DNA from 2 places in the Sphingobium herbicidovorans genome. Region 2 is predicted to be linked to the other one. Evidence: riboswitches for the same ligand, from Rfam matches in the RefSeq annotation. Region 2 holds a riboswitch; the other holds the start of a gene.
The links. Region 2 has a riboswitch for cobalamin ahead of B6S01_RS16875 (DUF1636 domain-containing protein). Riboswitches for the same ligand answer to the same signal wherever they lie in the genome.
Positions count from the first base shown of each region.

Region 1: another riboswitch for cobalamin. It lies ahead of B6S01_RS15990 (TonB-dependent receptor); the one in region 2 lies ahead of B6S01_RS16875 (DUF1636 domain-containing protein).

Region 1 is NZ_CP020539.1:285,609-291,605, forward strand. It holds gene B6S01_RS15985 (PepSY-associated TM helix domain-containing protein) at 1-1,246, opposite strand, end outside; gene B6S01_RS21145 (hypothetical protein) at 1,243-1,530, opposite strand; gene B6S01_RS15990 (TonB-dependent receptor) at 1,535-3,652, opposite strand; cobalamin riboswitch at 3,884-4,131, opposite strand; gene B6S01_RS15995 (SGNH/GDSL hydrolase family protein) at 4,322-5,143, shown strand; gene B6S01_RS16000 (CDP-alcohol phosphatidyltransferase family protein) at 5,456-5,997, shown strand, end outside.
Region 2 is NZ_CP020539.1:469,006-475,002, forward strand. It holds gene B6S01_RS16860 (porin) at 1-31, shown strand, start outside; gene fdhD (formate dehydrogenase accessory sulfurtransferase FdhD) at 155-937, shown strand; partial or broken gene B6S01_RS16870 (alpha-glucosidase) at 923-2,518, opposite strand; cobalamin riboswitch at 2,722-2,918, shown strand; gene B6S01_RS16875 (DUF1636 domain-containing protein) at 3,100-3,507, shown strand; gene cobT (nicotinate-nucleotide--dimethylbenzimidazole phosphoribosyltransferase) at 3,504-4,520, shown strand; gene B6S01_RS16885 (histidine phosphatase family protein) at 4,529-5,083, shown strand; gene B6S01_RS16890 (adenosylcobinamide-GDP ribazoletransferase) at 5,080-5,790, shown strand; gene B6S01_RS16895 (threonine-phosphate decarboxylase) at 5,787-5,997, shown strand, end outside.

The DNA of each region.
Region 1 (5,997 bases), 180 kb from region 2:
GCATCGACCTGCGGTCGAGCGCGTCCACCGGCACGATGCGCTCCGCCAGCAGATAGGCCGCGCAGGCAATGATATTGCCCGCCACCGCCGCGACCGTGATTGTCTTCGCCATGGAGAGGAAGGAGGATGGCGTTGCCCGCCGACCTTCGCGCTTGGCGATGAACAGGACCAGCGCGGTGGCGACCATGCCAGCGCTCATCAGCCCAGCGGCGAAATAGAGCCAGCGTGCGGCCGCGCCGCCCCATTCGATGAAATGCAGGCCCGCAAGGACGGATTGCGCATCCCGCGCGGGGGATCGTTTCGTCAGTACGCGCAACATCTTCCCCGACACGCCGTCGAAGGCGACGCGATCGGGAAAGCTGGCGATGCGGTCGTCGCGCTGACGCCAAATTTCGACGGCTGCATTGGTGCGGTTCGGATGGCTGATGTAGATACTGACCGCCGGGCCGCCGCCCCAGGCGCTTTCCGCCCGCTTCACCAGGGGCATCAGGTCTGTCGTCATGCGGGGCGCGCCTGGCGCGGTCTGCACATCGGTATAGACGGACATGGCCGCATCGCGCTGATAGGCTTTGCTGTCGCCAGCGTAGAGCATGGCGACCCCGGCCGGGATATAGGCATAATAGACGAGGACGAGGCCGGTATAGGCCATCATCATGTGGAAGGGCAGCGGCAGGACCGACAGGACATTATGCATGTCCATCCAGGCGCGTTGCCGCGACGCGTGCGGGCGAAAGGTGAAGAAGTCGCGGAAGATGCGCTTGTGGATGATGATGCCGCTGATGCAGGCCGCAAGCATCGCAAGGCCCGCCGCGCCGACGATCAGGAAGCCGACCGGGCTGTCCGACCGGCTGATCCCCAGCGTATAATGATAGCGCATGAAGAAAAAACCCGCGTCCATGCTACGCGCGATGCGCGCACCCGATTGCGGGTCCAGCCTGTGGGTCGTGGCCTTGCCGTCGCTGCCCGTCCAGACGAGGCGCAGGGCCGGTTCGCGCGGCGTCGGGACGACGATCCGCCACTGCTTCGCGTCCGGCGCATGGCGCGTCAGATAATTGCGCCCCATTTCGACCGCATGCGCGCGGTCGATTGGGATCGGCGCACGGACTTCCGGCGCGGCCCACAGGTTCAGTTCGCTGTAGAAGGCCGCAAGCGATCCGGTCAGCAGGATGCCGAACAGCACCCATCCGAAAATCAGGCCCAGCCAGGTGTGAAGCCAGGCCATCGACTGTCGCAGAGCGTCCTTCATCGCATCGCTCCCAGAATGATGATCGTCGGCAGCGCCGTCCCGCCCGCGATCTCCAGCCAGAGACGCCTGACGCCCCGGATGGCGAAGCTGCGCAGGATGATGCCGACGAACAGCAGGAAGGCGGCATTGGTGGCCAGGATATTGGCGTCCACCCGATCCATCGGCAGGATCAGCACCAGCGCGCCGATCCAGGCGTAGCAGACGGCATAGGCCCCGACGCTGGCCGCCAGGACGCGCGGAAGGACCGCGCGCCATGCCGTTGCCGATGCATTCCTGCGCGTCATGGGATCAGAACCGCTGGTCGAATGTCAGCGCGACGCTGCGCGGTTCGCCCAGCACCCATTGCGAAGTGGAATAGCTGTTCTGGACATAGAGCTTGTCGAACAGATTGCGCAGGTTAAGCGTCAGGCTGGTCTTTTTTCCGATGTCATACCGGGCCGACGCATCGACCAGCGTGTAGGCTGGGATCCGCCGCCTGTTCGCGGCATCGGAATAGCGTTCGCCGACATGGCGCAGTCCGGCGTCGAAGTGCAGCGGATCGATCGGTCCCCAGGACAGCCAGAGGTTGGCCGCCTTTTCCGCCACGCCGATGGGCGTGTTGCCGTCCCGGCTGAGAAGGTCAGTCCCGACCAGTTCGGTAAAATCGTCATATTTCGCCTTCAGGATCGTGCCGTTGGCAAGGATGCTGAGCTGTTTCGTTAGGGCAAGGCCGAACGACGCCTCCACGCCATGGGAGGATTGCTGGCCCACCTGGACGGACAGGGTGGGATCATTGGCCGACCGGGTCAGGATCTTTTTCTTCACGATCCGGTAGCCCGACAGGGTGAATTCGCCCCTGCCGCCAAGGAAGGTCGTCTTGACGCCTGCTTCCCACTGCTTTCCGGTCGACAGGTCGAAATCGGTCTGCGCCAGCGACGCCGTCAGCAATGCCGTGACCGGGTCGGCGGCAGCGGAATACTGGGCATAAAGGGACAGGCTTTCGACCGGCTGATAGACCAGCCCCGCGCGCCAGCTGGTGCTGGGATAGGTTGCGCGATAGTCCATCGTCGGATCGAGCGCGTCATGACGTTTGGTCAACGGGCGATCGTGGCGCAGGCCGGTTACCAGCGACAGGCTGTCGGTGAAGGACAGGCGGCTTTCGCCGAAAAGGGCGAACTGCTCGACATCGGTATGATATTTATAGCGCGTGCCGAATGCGCCATCCAGAAAGACGCCGGGCTGATAGTCATAGGGGTCGATCAGGTCGGACTGGCTGTTGGGCGAACTGTCGGCGCGTTCCAGCCTGCCGACATTATATTCGCCGCCAAGGCTGAACCGGTGATCGAGGCCGAACAGCTTATGCTGATAGACGGCGTTGGTCCGGTTGCCCACCTGTTTGGTATCGTAGAAAATCTCCAGATAGCTGGAACGCCGGATCTGGTCCCCCGTCCAGGCATAGCTTTCCGCGTTACGCCAATGCTTGAACCCGGTCAGATAATAAGTGACGTTCGTGATCGTCAGCTCGTCCGACGGCTTCCATTCGATCTTCGCCTGCGTCCATGCGTCGTCGAAGCGCAGGCTGCGGTCGGCGATATTGTAGTTCTTGCGGGCAATCTCGCGCACCAGCTTTCCATCGCGCAGCGGCGTGCCGTACCAGATGGTCGGGTCGGTATCGGCGCGGTCGTGGGACAGCGTCAGCGCCAGATTGTCGGCCGGTTGATAACGGAGCGCCGCCGAGAGGGCCAGGCTGCGCGAACGGCCCCGGTCCATCCAGCCGCCGGAGCGGTTGTAGCTCGCGTCGATCCGGTAGGAGAGCTGGTCACTGATCGGCCCGCCCACGCCCCCGGCGGCGGCATAGGTGTCGAACGATCCGCCGCTCAGGCGGACTTCGCCTTCCATCCGTTCGGTGTTCGGCCGCTTGCGCACGACGTTGATCGCGCCGCCTATCCCGCCTTCGCCATAGAGGACCGACGCCGCGCCGCGCAGCACCTCCACCCGCTCGGCCATCCACGGATCGGCCGGGAAGGTCTGCGTCGTCGTGGTGTAGACGCGCATCCCGTCATAGAGCTGCATCACCGAGGTATAGCCGGTGAAGCCGCGAGAGCTGAGCGAGAAGCCGAAGGCCGATGTGTTGTTGATGATGCCGGGCGCGCGCGAAGCCGCCGCGACGACCGTGCGGTCGCCCAGGCTGCGGATCATCTCCTTTGTGATGACGTCCACGCTCGCGGGCGTCTGCATGGGGGTAAGGCCCAGGCGGCTGGATGCTTCGGCAGGCTGGGCGAGTTGCAGAACGCCAGCCTTTTGCGCGGTGACGACGATGCTTTCGGCGTCGGCGGGCGCTTCATCGGCTGCCTGAACCGGCATGGCCAGCGCCAGCGCGAGGATCGACGCGCCAGCAGGCAGCAGGCGGCGAGCGGATAATGTCATGTGGTGCAAATTTCGTTCCCCGATCTTAAATGCCGCCGCCATCTCGGTCGTCGGCATGAGCTTCAAGTTACGAACGTCAGGACACCGTATCGGCAAACGTACCGAACGGTCGCGCCGCCGGACAATGGGCGCGCGAACGCGACCGCCTTGCTGTCCGGCGTTGCGGCCCCTGCCGCCCGTTCGTCGCTCAGACGGAATTCACCGTGCCCCGGCCATCCCCTGGACCAAAGCAAGAGCGACCAGACGCCGGCAGGTCTCCTGGCTCACGGGTCATCGCATCGATGCACGGCCTTCCCAAGCCTCGCAGGATTTAGCGTCCGGCCCAGTGGCTGGCGGCATGGGCGCTGTGCCCGCCGCGCATGTACATCGCGCTCACCGCTTACAGTTGCAGGGACAGCCCCGGATTCGGGCGGCGTCAGCTACCCTCACCGCGTTCCCTATTAAGCCCCTTTCGGGACACCGGCGCGATCTGTGTCCGGTTTCCCGGACGGTCGCCCCGTTACAGCGGACGGCATGACACTGCAAGTGGCCGGGGAGGGGAAGGAGATGGTCGGGGCCTTTCCCCGATGTCCGGGTCGATGCCAATAGACAAAGCCCTTGCGGCCCGTATGGTGGCTGACTTTAACGATTTCCAAAGAAGGCGGGAAAGTGCGGACGGGCTTTGCTCATATGCTGGTCACCATCGTATCGCTGGGCCTCGCGGGCTGCGCGACCACGGGGCAGGACAAGGGGTCGGCGGATTGGGCGGGCGCCGGATATGTCGCGATGGGCAGTTCATTTGCCGCCGGTGCGGGCATCGGCGCCCTGCAACCCGGATCGCCTGCCCGCTGTGGGCGCACGGTGAATAATTACGCCTCCCTGCTGGCCCAACGCCTGCAACTGGTGCTGACGGATGTTTCATGCGGCGGCGCGGTGACGGCCAACGTTCTTGACCCATGGTCCAAACTGCCCGCCCAGATCGAAGCCGTCACCCCGGATACGCGCCTGGTTACGATTACGATCGGCGGCAACGACGTGGGCTATGCCATGGGCTTGATGGGCGCAAGTTGCCGTGCGGGGGCGTCTTTCGGCAGTGGTTCCTGCATTCCGAAACCCGCGACAGACGAAGATGACTGGCGCAAGCTGGAACAGAATCTCACTACTATCAGCCGACAGGTCGCCGCCCGCGCGCCGAAGGCCAGGCTCATCTTCGTCCAATATGTGACGCTGGTCCCGCCGACCCTGTGCGATGCTGCCGTCCTGTCCGGGGCAGAGGCAAAGGAATATCGTGCGCTGGGCGAGCGGCTGGCGGCTGTCACGGCGCGAGTGGCGCGCGCAAACGGAGCCACTGTCCTGCCAGCCGACAAATCATCCCGCGATCACACGGCCTGCTCCGCCGAGCCATGGAGCCACGGCATGAATCCGCATTATGACCTGAAGCAGGGCGCGCCATGGCATCCCACCCGCGCCGGGCATGCGGCTATTGCACAGGCGCTGGCCGTGCTATTGTAGGGTCAGGATTTGCAGCGGCGGGGGCAAATGGCGCGGTCAGGGCCTGACCGGCGCGGTCGTGGGCTGTCGCGGTCTTGCAGAGGCTGCGCCCAACAGCCGAAAACGCCTGTTCCCGCTGCCATCATGCTGATAGAGGGGCTGATCGAGTTCCCGGTTCGCGCAACTCGACAGAGAGACTTATGTGCTCCCGTGATCAAGGGAGGGGGTGCAACAGATGGATGACAAGGCCCCCGCAGAACCCTGTTCTTCAGGTCAGGAGCCTTTCGCGCCGCTGCCTCCTGCCCCCATATTTCGCAGTTTTGTTGAGAGATTATGACAGTCTTGCCCCAATCGCCCAAACCGCTTGATCGCATCCAAGAAAACTGGCTGGCTGCGAAGGAACGCCGCCTTCTCAACTGGCTGTGCGCCCGCATGCCCGGATGGGTCACGCCCGACAAGCTGACGACATTGGGCATGGTTGGCGCTGTCATGATCTTCCTTGGCTATGTGGGAAGCAATCTGGCCTATCCCTGGCTGGTGCTCGCCATTTTGGGCTATGTCGTGCAGTGGTTCGGGGACTCGATGGACGGCAGCCTGGCGCGTTACCGGCGGATCGAACGACCGTCCTATGGATATTTCATCGACCATAGCTGCGACGGGCTGGCTACGCTGCTGATATTGGCGGGTATCGGCCTTAGCCCCTTCGTCACCATGGATGTCGCGATGATCGCGCTTGCGGGCTATCTGTTGCTGTCGATCCATGCCTTTCTGTCCGCCCGCGTGCTTGGCGAATTCAAACTGTCCTATCTTGCGGCGGGGCCGACCGAGCTGCGGATCATGCTGATCGTGCTGACGCTGATGATGATGGTCCTGGG
Region 2 (5,997 bases):
CATCCGTACGCAGGTGCAGTGGAATTATTGATCGGGAAAGCCGGAACGGCGCGGCGCTTGTTCCGCCGCTCCGTTCCGCTTGGGTGATTTGATGGCACGGGGCATGAACAGGCTGCATATTGCCGCGTGCCTCCCGCCCGCCTAGATCGGTGCCATGCCCTCAAACTTCTCCTTCACCCGGATCGCATCCGGCGGCGCGTTTTCGGCGGAGGAACGGGAACTGGCCGAAGAAGTGCCGGTCGCCATTGAATTTAACGGCGTCGGCTATGCGGTGTTGATGGCGACGCCGGACGCCATTGCCGAACTGGTGCTCGGCTTTGCCCTTTCCGAACGGCTGGTCAGTCCGGCGGACGCGCCCTTCGCCGTCGATGTTCACGCGACCGCCCAGGGGGTCGTCGCCCGCGCGACTCTGCCGCCCGACCGTGTCGAAGGGCTGCTGGGCCGGGTACGCCATCGCGTGTCGGATTCTTCCTGCGGCCTGTGCGGCATCGAAAATCTGGAACAGGCTATCCGCCCGCTGCCGCCCGTCACCACGCAATCGCTGGCGGATCGTTCCGCAATCTTCCGCGCGCTTGCCGCTCTTTCGGGTCATCAGCCGCTCAATGCCCGGACGGGCGCCGTCCATGCGGCCGCGCTGGTCAGCGCCGATGGGTCGATTCGCCTCGTCCATGAAGATGTCGGCCGCCACAATGCGTTCGACAAGCTGATCGGGGGGATGCGGCTGAAAGGGATGGACTGGGACGGTGGCTTTGCGCTGCTGTCATCCCGTTGTTCCTACGAACTGGTGGAAAAGGCGGTGCTGGCCGATTGCCCCTTGCTCGTGACCATTTCCGCCCCGACCCGTCTGGCCGCCGAACGCGCCCAAAGCGCTGGCCTGCCGCTGGTTGTATTGGCGCGGTCGGATGCGATTCTGACGACGACAGTCATTCCCGGATGAAAATCGCGCCATAGGGGGCAACGTGCCGACCGTCGCGCCATTGGTGGCGAACAGGACGGTCCCGTCCACCGCCAGATCTTCGGGCCACCCAACCGGCGCGTCCGACAGGTTGAACAGGCACATTATATTGTCCGCCCCCGCGGTTCGTCGGAACAGCAGCCGGCTTTCATCCGCCAGCAGCACCTCCATGCTGCCGTAACGCAAAGGCGCATTCCCCTTTCGCAGGGCCAGCATCGTCCGGGTAAAGTTCAACAGCGACCCTGCATCGGTCTCCTGTCCATCCACCGCCAGCGCCAGATTATCTTCCCCCACCGGCAGCCAGGGCGCAGCGGTGCTGAACCCCCCTTCGCTGGCCGTCATTTCCCATGGCAAAGGCGTGCGCGCCCCGTCCCGCGACAAGGTGAGCGGCCAGTTCGCGATCGCCTCCGGGTCCTGCAACCGCTCGAACGGGATATCGACCTGGGTGATCCCCAACTCCTCGCCCTGATACAGGATGGCATTGCCGCGCAGCGCCATCAGCAGCGCCATCTTCATCCGCGCGAAGGGCGCGCGATCCTCCGCCTTGCACCATCGCGACAAGGCGCGTGGCGCGTCATGATTTTCAAACGCCCAACTGGGCCAGCCCATGCCCGGTTCATCTGGCCAGCGCGCCGCCGTCTCCGCCACCAGCGCGGGGGTTAGCGCCGGGGCATAGAGGAAGTCGAAGCCATAGGCGCTGTTCAGCCGGTCGTCCCCGGCCGTGTAAGCCTTCATCTCCACCTCGGCGCGGTCGCCCCCGACCTCCGCCATGGTGAAGATCGCGCCATAACGGTCGGCCAGCGCTCGGATGCGCTCGACAAAGCCAACCACATCGGGATGCGACTGATTGTAGCGGCGGATCTGATAGTCGAAGGGGCGGGTGCGGGGCTTGCCCTCGTCGGGTGCCGGCGGATTGTCGCGCAGCAACGGGTCGTGCATCGCATGGTTGAGCGCGTCGAGCCGGAAACCATCGACGCCCCGGTCCAGCCAGAAACGCATGGCGTCCAGCAACGCGTCCTGCACTGCGAGGTTGTGGACGTTGAGCTGCGGCTGGCTGGCAAGGAACTGGTGCATATAATATTGCCGCCGCCGCGCGTCCCAGGTCCAGGCCGGACCGCCGAACACCGACTGCCAGTTGCAGGGCGGCGAACCGTCCGGCTTGGGATCGGCCCATACATACCAGTCCTGCCGCGCATTGGTCCGGCTCTCGCGGCTTTCGCGGAACCAGTCATGCACATCGGAACTGTGGGCATAAACCTGATCAATCGTGACTTTCAGCCCCAACTCATGCGCCCGCGCCACCAGCGCGTCGAAATCCTCGATCGTGCCGAAAATCGGATCGACCCCGCAATAATCGGCGATGTCATAGCCAAAGTCGCGCATGGGTGATGTGAAGAAGGGCGAAATCCAGATCGCGTCGGCGCCCAGTCGGGCGATATGGTCCAGCCGCCGCGTGATCCCGCGCAGGTCGCCGATCCCGTCGCCGTTGGAATCCTGAAAGCTGCGGGGATAGATCTGGTAGATGACGGCGCCCTTCCACCACGGCTGGCCGGAATCGCTCATGCGCTGCTGCTCCCATTTGCTGCGGGTGCAGCATACACATGTCCGCGCCGTCATCTACCGCTTGCGGGCGGCGCGCCCGCGCTTTATCAGCAGGTCCGCGACAGGTTCCCGAGAGGGGACGAGAGCACTGCGCTTTATTGGTTGGCTCAACCTCCGTGCGCCCTGAGCTTGTCGAAGGGCGCGGGCGGGCTTCGAAAAGCCCCACCCGAACGGAGACGAGGGGCCATCTGAAGCGCGCTGCTCTAAGAGGGAAGTCGGGTGCAAAACCCGCGCTGCCCCTGCAACTGTAAGCGGTGAGCGGACCGGCCACAGCGCCATTGGGGATCAGGATTTCCCCGAGAAGGCGGCCGGAACGCATTGACCCGTGAGCCAGGAGACCTGCCTGACGCAGTCGTTCTTCGACCGGACAGGGTGTGCCGGGCGAACGGGGTTTCCCTCGCGTAGCGACAGCCATCGCCTTGCCGGTTCGGTCGCACAGCCCTCTGCGCGTCCGCGCCCAGAGGCTGTTTGCGGGTCAAGGAAGCGAGGGGGACCATCATGACGGTCTTTCATGTCACTATGGTTATGGATTGGCTGCGCTGATGCTGCGCGCCGTGGAAAACAGGGCTTCGGTCGTCGTCTGCTCGACCTGCCGCCTTTCGGCTGACGCGCGCGAGGATGGCGAAGGGCGTCGCGGCGGCGCTATGCTCGCCGACGCGATGCGCGCGCTTCAGGCCGACGATCCAGCCTATGCGGCGGTCGATGTTCAGGACATGCCATGCCTGTTCGCGTGCCAGCGCCATTGCACCGTCCATGTGCGCGGACCGGGCAAGGTCGGCTATGTGCTGGGCGACTTCCCGCCCGACGCTGACGCCGCGCGCGCGATCCTCGACTACACGCTGCGTCACGCCGCCAGTGAAGAGGGCGTCGTGCGCTATGCCGACTGGCCGCAGGGGGTGAAGGGCCACTTCATCGTCCGCACCCCGCCCGAAGGGTTCATCTGCACATGATCCATTTTCCCGATGGGGCCGCCTTCGCCCGCGCGCTGCAGGCACTGCCGGAACCGGACGAACAGGCGATCGCCGCCGCCGCCGCGCGACAGGCGATGCTGACCAAGCCCGCCGGTTCGCTAGGCCGGCTGGAGGAAATCGCCCTGTTCATGGCGGGCTGGCAGCGGCAGGAACGGCCCCGCGCTGATCGCATCCGCGCCGCCATCTTCGCGGGCAACCACGGCGTCGCCGCGCGCGGGGTCAGCGCCTATCCGGCAGCGGTCACCGCGCAGATGGTCGCGAATTTTCGAGGCGGCGGCGCGGCGATCAATGCGCTCGCCGCCGCATGCGGGGCGGAGCTGTCGATCGTCCCGCTGGAGCTTGACCGCCCCACCGCGGACATTTGCCAAGCCCCCGCGATGAGCGAGGCGGACTGCCTCGCCGCCCTCAATGCAGGGGCAGCGGTCGTCGACGCGGATTGCGACCTGTTGATCGTCGGCGAAATGGGCATCGGCAACAGCACGCCCGCCGCCGCCCTGTGCGCCCAATCCTTTGGCGGCCAGCCGCAGGACTGGATCGGGCGCGGCACCGGCGTCGATGAAGCCGGTCTGGCGCGAAAGGCCGACGCGGTCGCGCGCGCCCTTCACCGCCATGCCTCCCATTGCACAAACGCCTTCGAAACGCTCCGTCGCCTGGGTGGACGAGAGATCGCCGCCATGGCCGGGGCCGTGCTCGCCGCGCGTCTGATGCGCGTGCCGGTGCTGCTCGACGGCTTCATCTGCGGCGCGGCGGTGGCGGGCCTCGCGCGCGACAATCCCGCCATCACCGACCATTGCATCGCGGGCCATGTCTCGGCGGAGGCGGGCCATGCGCGTTTGCTCCACGCCTTCGGGCTGACGGCGCTGCTTCAACTCGACATGCGCCTTGGCGAAGGCAGCGGCGCAGCGGTTGCGGCGCAGATCGTCCGCTCGGCTCTCGCTGCGCACGATCAGATGACCACCTTTACCGAAGCCGCCGTCGCACAAGCCTTATGAACGCCCACATGCTTCACCTGATGCGCCACGCCGCGCCGCAGACGACGGGCCTGCTGCTTGGTCAGCTGGACATGCCGCCCCATCCTGACGCCGTGCCATTATGTGTCGAACGCGCACGCGCCATCGACTTCGCGCAGGTCTTCAGCTCCGATCTTCTGCGCGCCGCCATTCCCGCCGAGCGGATCGCGGCCGCCGCCCGCGTGCCCCACCATGCCGACCCCCGCTGGCGCGAACTGCATTTCGGCGCGTGGGAGGGAGCGGACCCTTCAACCCTTCCCGCTGTTGAGACGGCCCGCTTCTGGGACGCCCCCGACGACAATCCTCCACCGGATGGAGAACGCTGGTCCGACCTGCGCCTCCGTGTCCAGAGCGCGCTCGTCCATATCGACCGGCCAACCCTGGTGCTGGGCCATGCCGGATCAATGCGTGCGGCGCTGTCACTGCTCTGCGGCTTTTCCTATCGCCAGGCGTGGGCCATCGACCTGCCTTATGCCGCTCTGCTGTCCTTGCGCGTCTGGCCGGGTGAAACCCCGACTGCGCAAATCACGGCGTTGACGACATGAAGCGGCTGATCCTCGCCCTGCAATTGATGACCAGCCTGCCGCTGCCATCCGTCAAGGCGGACGACAGCGACTTTGCCGCCTCCATCCGCTGGTTCCCCGCCGCCGGGATAGCGGTGGGCGGGGCAGCGGCGATGGCGATGATGCTCGGCATGCGCGCTGGCCCATGGGTGGCGGCGCTGCTTGCCCTGCTGGCATGGGTGGCGATGACAGGCGCGCTGCATCTCGACGGGCTTGGCGACATTGCCGATGGCGCAGGCGCGGCGCATGGCGACCGCGCGCGCCTGTCCGCCGTGCTGGCCGATCCCCATATCGGCAGCTTCGGCGTGGTCGCGATCATGCTCCAGTTGCTGACGAAATTGGTTCTGCTGCGCCTCTATGCGGAGCAGCTTGCCCCATGGGGCCTTGTCCCGCTCGCCCTGATCGCGCGGATCGGCCCGCTCGCCTGGACGCTGTGGCTGCCGTCGCTGCATGACGGGCTGGCCAGCCGCTTCCGCCAAGGGATCAAGCGCGCGCATCTTATCGCATGGTCCGCGCTCGCCCTTGCGTCATGCGTCATGCTCCCCGCCCTTGCGTCCGCCGCGCTGCTGATCCCGTTCTGGGCATGGTGGTTGCGCAGCCGGATAGGCGGCGTTTCGGGCGACGGCCATGGCGCGGGCATCGAATTGGTGGAAAGCGCGCTGCTTGCCGCGCTGGTGCTGGCGCGATGAGCGATATGTTCCACTGGCATGGAGGGTGCCTTGCGCAGGCCCGCGATCATTATGGCGCGGACGGTGCGCCCTGGATCGACCTGTCCACCGGCATAAACCCGCGGCCCTGGCCCGGCGCTGCCCATGTCACGCCGGATTGGCAATCCCTCCCCGATCCCGCAGCGCTCGCCGACATGGAAACTGCCGCCGCCAGTCATTTCGGCGTCG